DNA from 3 places in the Salimicrobium jeotgali genome. Region 3 is predicted to be linked to each of the others. Evidence: predicted binding sites of a transcription regulator. Region 3 holds the regulator's gene; each other region holds the start of a gene.
What was found. Region 3 encodes Rex, which represses fermentation and respiration genes when NADH is low (regulators of the CRP and FNR family bind a similar motif). Its sites were predicted from a motif close to TTGTGAAATATTTCACAA; they were not measured.
Positions count from the first base shown of each region.

Region 1: a site for Rex is predicted at 1,085-1,102, ahead of cydD (thiol reductant ABC exporter subunit CydD). Genes of this name have one in related genera too.
Region 2: a site for Rex is predicted at 1,121-1,138, ahead of qoxA (cytochrome aa3 quinol oxidase subunit II). Genes of this name have one in related genera too.

Region 1 is NZ_CP011361.2:2,452,381-2,454,653, reverse strand. Features, by position in the region: gene trxB (thioredoxin-disulfide reductase) at 1-949, shown strand, start outside; gene cydD (thiol reductant ABC exporter subunit CydD) at 1,122-2,273, shown strand, end outside.
Region 2 is NZ_CP011361.2:1,838,472-1,840,744, forward strand. Features, by position in the region: gene AAV35_RS09165 (HD domain-containing phosphohydrolase) at 1-986, shown strand, start outside; gene qoxA (cytochrome aa3 quinol oxidase subunit II) at 1,280-2,176, shown strand; gene qoxB (cytochrome aa3 quinol oxidase subunit I) at 2,195-2,273, shown strand, end outside.
Region 3 is NZ_CP011361.2:2,346,902-2,349,174, forward strand. Features, by position in the region: gene AAV35_RS11710 (MDR family MFS transporter) at 1-516, opposite strand, end outside; gene AAV35_RS11715 (redox-sensing transcriptional repressor Rex) at 646-1,275, opposite strand; gene AAV35_RS11720 (ABC-F family ATP-binding cassette domain-containing protein) at 1,404-2,273, shown strand, end outside.

The DNA of each region.
Region 1 (2,273 bases), 110 kb from region 3:
ATATAAGACAGTTATACTCGGCACAGGACCTGCAGGACTTACAGCAGCGATTTACCTGGCCCGCGCGAATATGGAACCGCTGGTCATCGAAGGACCGGAACCGGGAGGGCAGCTTACCCTGACTACGGAAGTGGAGAACTACCCCGGTTTTGCGGACGGTATTATGGGTCCGCAGCTGATGGATGATATGAAGAAACAGGCCGAACGTTTCGGAGCCGAATTCAAAAGAGGATGGGTGGAAGAGGTGGATACTTCCGACCGCCCTTTCAAACTGAAAATCAACGGTATGGAGGATATTGAAACGAGAAGCCTGCTTATCTCTACCGGGGCCTCCGCCAAAATGCTCGGAATTCCCGGGGAGAAAGAGAACATAGGGAAAGGCGTAAGCACCTGCGCTACGTGTGACGGCTTCTTTTTCCGCGATAAGAAACTGGTTGTAGTCGGGGGCGGAGATTCCGCGATGGAAGAAGCGAACTTTTTGACGAAGTTTGCAAGGGAAGTGCAGATCGTCCACCGGCGCAACGAACTGAGAGCTTCCAAAATCATGCAGGACCGTGCCAAAGCCAACGAAAAAATAACGTGGGCACTTAATAAGTCACCGGTGGAAATGCAGTCGGACGGTCTGAAGATAAGTGGACTCAAAGTGCAGGATAACGATACAGGAGAAGAAGAAGTCATTGAAACGGACGGAGTATTCGTAGCTATCGGCCACAATCCGAATACGGAGTTCGTGAGAGGAAAACTGGACATGGATGAAAAAGGGTATCTGCTCGTGGATCCCGGAACGACCAATACGAACGTAGATGGTATATTCGCCTGCGGTGATGTGCAGGATGCGAAGTATCGTCAGGCGGTTACAGCTGCCGGTACAGGTTGCATGGCAGCGATGGACGCCGAACGTTTTCTGGAAGGCGAAGCAGTTATCGACTGGAGTCAGACTTTATCGTAAAATAAAAAACAGAACACTGAACCGGTCCGGAGGCGGTACATCTTAAATGATGGAACGTTCCCGGGCCGGTTTTTTATAGGTCCATGAAGAAGAACTGCTTTTCTTTAAATTCCCTGCTGTATCGCGTATAATTAATTGTGAAATGATTCACGTTGGAAAGGCGGTAACGGGAATGAAAGAATGGAATCTGCTGTTGAAAAAAGAGTGGAAAAAAGTTTCGGTGATTGTTCTCGCTGCCCTACTGCTGGCTGTAAGTATTATCGGGCAGGGGTATCTGTTCGTTACAATCGTGGACCGCGTTTTTATAGAAGGGGGAGGTCTGTCGGCTGTGCTCGTACCGCTGACACTCCTGCTCGGAGTATTGTGGCTCCGTACGGGTGTCAGTACTGCGATAGCCCGTACCGGGGTCCGGCTGGCCTCTGGAGCCAAACGTATGATGAGAGAACGGCTGCTTCACAAAATATCTGGAGCATCCGTCGGGGAATCCGGACAGGTGGAAGCCGGGCGACGGGTGAGCGTGTTCATGGATGCAGTGGAAGAGACGGACAGTTATTTCAGTGGCTACGTACCTCAGGTGATACAGTCGCTGATCGTCCCTTTTTTCCTATTTGTCACGATTGCAATGATTCATTTGAATTCTGCCTTCATCATCCTTGCGACTTCCCCTTTCATCCCGCTTTTTTATATTATCATCGGGATGAAAACGAAAGAGAAGTCGGAGGAGAAGGTGGAAGAAATGAACGCGCTCTCCGGAAAGTTTCTGGATATTTTGCAGGGTCTGACCACGCTGAAACTGTTCCGTAAAGCGAAAGTCCAGAAAGAGACGATTGAAACCAGCAGTCTGAGGTTCCGCGATGCGACGATGGAAGTGTTGAAAACGGCGTTCGTGTCTTCTCTCATGCTGGAACTTATTTCTATGTTGAGCATCGGGCTCATTGCTCTTGAAATCGCTCTGCAGCTGATCATATTTGAAAATATGAACTTTTTCACAGCTTTTTTCATTCTTATTCTCGCGCCCGAGTTCTATAACTATCTGAAGCAGCTCGGTTTCGCTTTTCATACGGGTCGCACAAGCATGGGAGCAGCGTCGAAGGTTTTTGAGGAAATCAATAAACCGGAAGACGAGATGCAGTGGGGGGAGAAAGAGCTTCGTTTATCCCGCCCGCCTCACATCACGCTTCGTAACGTGACGTACCGCTACGGAGAAGACGGGTTTCACACCGGACCTGTCAGCGTAGACCTTACGCCGGGGAAAAACCTTGCAATTGCCGGACGGACCGGTTCCGGAAAATCGACGCTCCTACACCTGATCAGCGGACTGATG
Region 2 (2,273 bases), 510 kb from region 3:
TGACAGGACTGTACAATCGTCGTTACTTCGAGAAAAAAGTTCAGGAAATGGATACATCCCAAAATTTCCCACTTGGATTTATACTGGGAGATATCAACGGTTTGAAACTTATCAATGATGCCTTCGGTCACCCCGAAGGGGACAACGTTGTAAAAAAAGTTTCCGAAGCGCTTTCGGAAAACACCAGAACGAATGATGAAGTATTCCGCATCGGAGGGGATGAATTCGCTATTATTCTCCCGAACACGTCCGAAAAAGAAGTGAAGGAAATACGTGCCCAGTTAGTGAAATCCTGTGTAATTGAAGGCGATAATAAATTATACATCACTACTTCTTTCGGTTCCTCTGTCAAAAAAATGGCCTTCCAGTCCACCGAGGAAGTTCTTCAATATGCAGAGAACCGGATGTATAGAAATAAACTGTTCCAGCGAAACAGCCATCGGACCAGCTATATCAACAGTATGATGGCCAGTCTTTTCGAAAAAGTCCCGCGTGAAGAAGCCCACTCCCAGCGTGTGAGCAGCCTGGCCGAAAAATTGGGTCAGGCTCTGGATCTTGATGAAACGAGACTATTGAACCTGAAGACGGCAGGAATGCTCCATGATATAGGGAAAATCACCATTGATCACTCTATTCTCAACAAGGATACTCCGCTAACTGCGGAAGAGAATGAACTCGTGCAGCGACATCCGGAAATTGGGCACCGGATATTGAATGCTTCCGAAGAGTTCGCGGATTTATCAATGATCGTACTCACCCACCATGAACATTATGACGGCCGTGGATATCCTCTTAACCTGGAAGGGGAAGACATTAAGTTAGAGGCCCGCATTATCCATATCTGCGAGGCGTATGATGCGATGGTCAGTGACCACCCTTATCACCCTGCTATTTCTAAAGAGGAAGCATTACAGGAGCTTAAAAAGTATTCTGGCAAAGAGTTCGACCCCAAACTTGTGGAACTGTTTATTGAAATCATGTCCTGAAGCTGAAACTTCAGGACATTTTTTCTGAAGAGGAGATCCATCGCTCCGTGTTTTTATGACGATAAAACCGTACATAACAATCCGGTGATGTCAGTGCTGACAAACATTGATTCTGTGTCTTTTCTTCCACCTTTTTGTCACATTATTCACAGGACCGACATTTTTTCGTGACAATTCATTCAACATACATGAACAATTTGTGAACTGTTGTCATATTCGTTGCGAAAGTCTGTATAAAGCCCCTATGATGGAAACACGCATTAACAGCAGTTAATTCAGAAAGGAGTCTGAACATGAAGAAACAGTGGCTATTTTCCGGTTTGCTTTTGTCTTTTTTACTTTTCCTGAGCGGATGCGAACCGTTAACTGTCTTTGATCCCATGGGACCACAGGCAGCACTATTAAAAGATATCATATGGATATCTATATGGACTATGCTATTCGTTGTTGTCGTGGTCTTCGTTATCTTAATATATATCCTGGTTAAATATCGCTCGACAAAAACACCATCTGACTACAGACCACCGATAGTGAAAGGGAACATCTGGGTGGAGATAACCACAATTGGTATTCCGGTATTGATCATCGTATTCCTTTCCTTCGTCTCTGTACAAAGCACATATGAAGCAGAAAGCGTGCCGAAACAGTTCAAAGATGAGGAGCCTATGGTAATTTATGCTGCTTCCTCCAACTGGAAATGGCATTTCAGTTATCCGGAAGAAGATATTGAGACTGTAAACTATCTTTTCCTTCCTACTGACCGCCCTGTAGAGTTCCGCTTATATTCTTTCGATGCCATTTCGAGTTTCTGGATTCCTCAATTGGCCGGTCAAAAATACGCTATGACAGGAATGATTACAACTCTGAATCTTGCCGCTACGGAAGAAGGAGAAATGCAGGGACGTAATGCCAACTTCTCCGGTGAAGGGTTCGCTGAACAGACCTTCAACGTGAGTGCTGTCTCCCAGAAAGAGTTCGATGAATGGGTGAAAGAAGTAAAAAATACTGCGGAACCTTTGGATGAAAAAACATTCAATAAACTGCTCGAACCCGGACATCTGGGCCAGAAAACCTTCAGCAGTACTCACCTTGATTTCAGCCCTCCTCCTGAGGAGCACGGGGAGATGAGCGAGGAAGAAATGAAGAAAGAAATGGAGCAAGAAATGGAGCAAGAGCAGTCGGACCATTAAAAGAGAGGAGTCTTATGGATGGAGTTTTTTAAACAATTTGCCGTACCTAACCCAACTCCCACCATTTATTTATCTATGGTCGCAATCGGTCTTACAC
Region 3 (2,273 bases):
GAACGGTATATTCACCGCAAACAGCCACGGCCACTCCAGCACCTGGATGAGCAGTCCGCCGACGGTCGGCCCGATCGCCGGCGCCACCATGGCCGCAACGCCGTAAATTCCGACGGCCAGTCCCCGCTCGTTTCTCGGGAACGAGTTGAATATAAGCGCCATCGCAATCGGCATCATAAGACCCCCGGCAGAGCCCTGGATCGCCCGGGAAGCGATGACCATGCCGAGGGAGCTGCTGAAGAAACCGGAAGTGGAACCGACGAGGAACAGAGTGAGACCGACGAGATAGACTTTCTTCTTCCCGAACCGATCTCCGAAATAGCCGGTGAGCGGCATCGTCATCCCCATCGACACCATGAAAATCGTCAATATCCACCCGGCTCCCACGGCGGTCGTATCGAATATTTCGATGAAGCGCGGCAGAACCGGATTTAACATACTATTGTTCAAAATGACGGTGAACGTCCCGAATAATACGGAGACGACGACCAGCCATTTTTCAGGTATTTTCGCCATAGTTTATCCTGACCTTTCGAATATCGAATTATTATTGACTATACCCTGCGTTTCACGAAAAGAAACTCTTCCAGGAAACGATAATAAAAAGCCCGGGGGAAGCCCCGGACCTCTCAATAGAGTAGTTGGTTACAGCGGATAATGCTTCAGAAAATAAGCAAGTGACTGCAGTTCGACAGACAAATCGATGTGATGCACGCGTACGGTAGGAGGAACGGAAATGCGTGCCGGTGTAAAGTTCAGAATCCCGGACACGCCCCGCTCCACCAGCCGATCCGTAATCCCCTGAGCTTCCTGGGACGGGACCGTCAGAATGGCCACCGACACGTTTCCCATCTTTTCTTCCAGATCATCGATATGAGCGACCGGCACACCGCCGATTTCCGTGCCGACGAGCCGGTCGTTCGCATCAAAAGCTACCACTATTTTCGTGTTGTTGTTTTTCATGAAGTTGTAGTTCAGAAACGCCGTTCCGAGATTCCCTACCCCGATCAGCGCGACTTCGGTCGTCTCGTCCTGGTCGAGCGTTCTTCTGAAAAACTGCAGCAGATGTTCCACATTGTAGCCGTAACCTTTCTTGCCGAGCGCTCCGAAATAAGAGAAATCCCGGCGTATCGTCGCAGAGTCCACTTTGACCGCGTCGCTCAGTTCCTTTGAAGAGACCCGCAGTTTCCCCTGTAAGTATAAGTTATTGATGAACCGGTAATATAAAGGCAGGCGTTTCGCCGTAGCCTGGGGGATCTTCATTTCATCACCCATGTCTCCTCCTCCTTCTTTCTCCTGTTCTATAGTTTATCAAAAAACGTGATAGATTTCACAAAGTTAGCACCTTTTGTTGCCCCTTCTGCTTTGTATGAGATACACTGAATAAGTCGAGGTGAAAAATTATGATACTAATGCAGCTGAATCAATTAACGAAGCGTTTTGGAGCTGAGTTAATTTTATCCGATATCGATTTGGAAGTACAAACAAACGACCGCATCGCCATCGTCGGAAGAAACGGAGCGGGGAAATCCACCCTGCTTAAAGTGATGGCCGGAGAGATGGGATATGAAGAGGGGAACATTTTCCAGTCCAAGGAGACAAGCGTCGGCTATCTGGAACAGCATAGCGGACTCGAGTCGAACGGAACGATCTGGGAGGAGTTCTCCCGCGTTTTCGATCATCTGAAGAATATGGAAGACAAACTGAGAAAAATGGAAAGTGAGATGGCGGACCCCGATCATTTCGCTTCTCCGGAGGAATACCAGGACTTTCTCGAAGAATACGACCGCAGGCAGAACGAATTCCAGATGGCCGGAGGGTACCGGTACGAAGCGGACATGAAAGCCGTACTGCAGGGACTCAGTTTCCCCGAATCCATGTGGGACCAGTCCATCACTACGCTGAGCGGCGGACAGAAGACGAGACTGGCACTCGGAAAACACCTGCTCACGAAACCGGACGTCCTCATTCTGGATGAGCCGACGAACCACCTGGATATCGACACGCTCACGTGGCTCGAGAACTATTTATCCTCCTACCCGGGTGCTGTCGTCATCGTCTCCCACGACCGCTATTTTCTCGATAAAATCGTAAACACTGTATACGAAGTCGCCCTGCAGCGGGTGAAGAAATACACCGGCAACTACAGCGACTATCTGAAGCAGAAGGAAGCGGACTTCGAACAGGAAATGAAGCAGTACGAGAAACAGCAGGGTGAAATCAAGAAGATGGAAGATTTCATTCAGAAGAATATCGTCCGGGCGACGACCAGT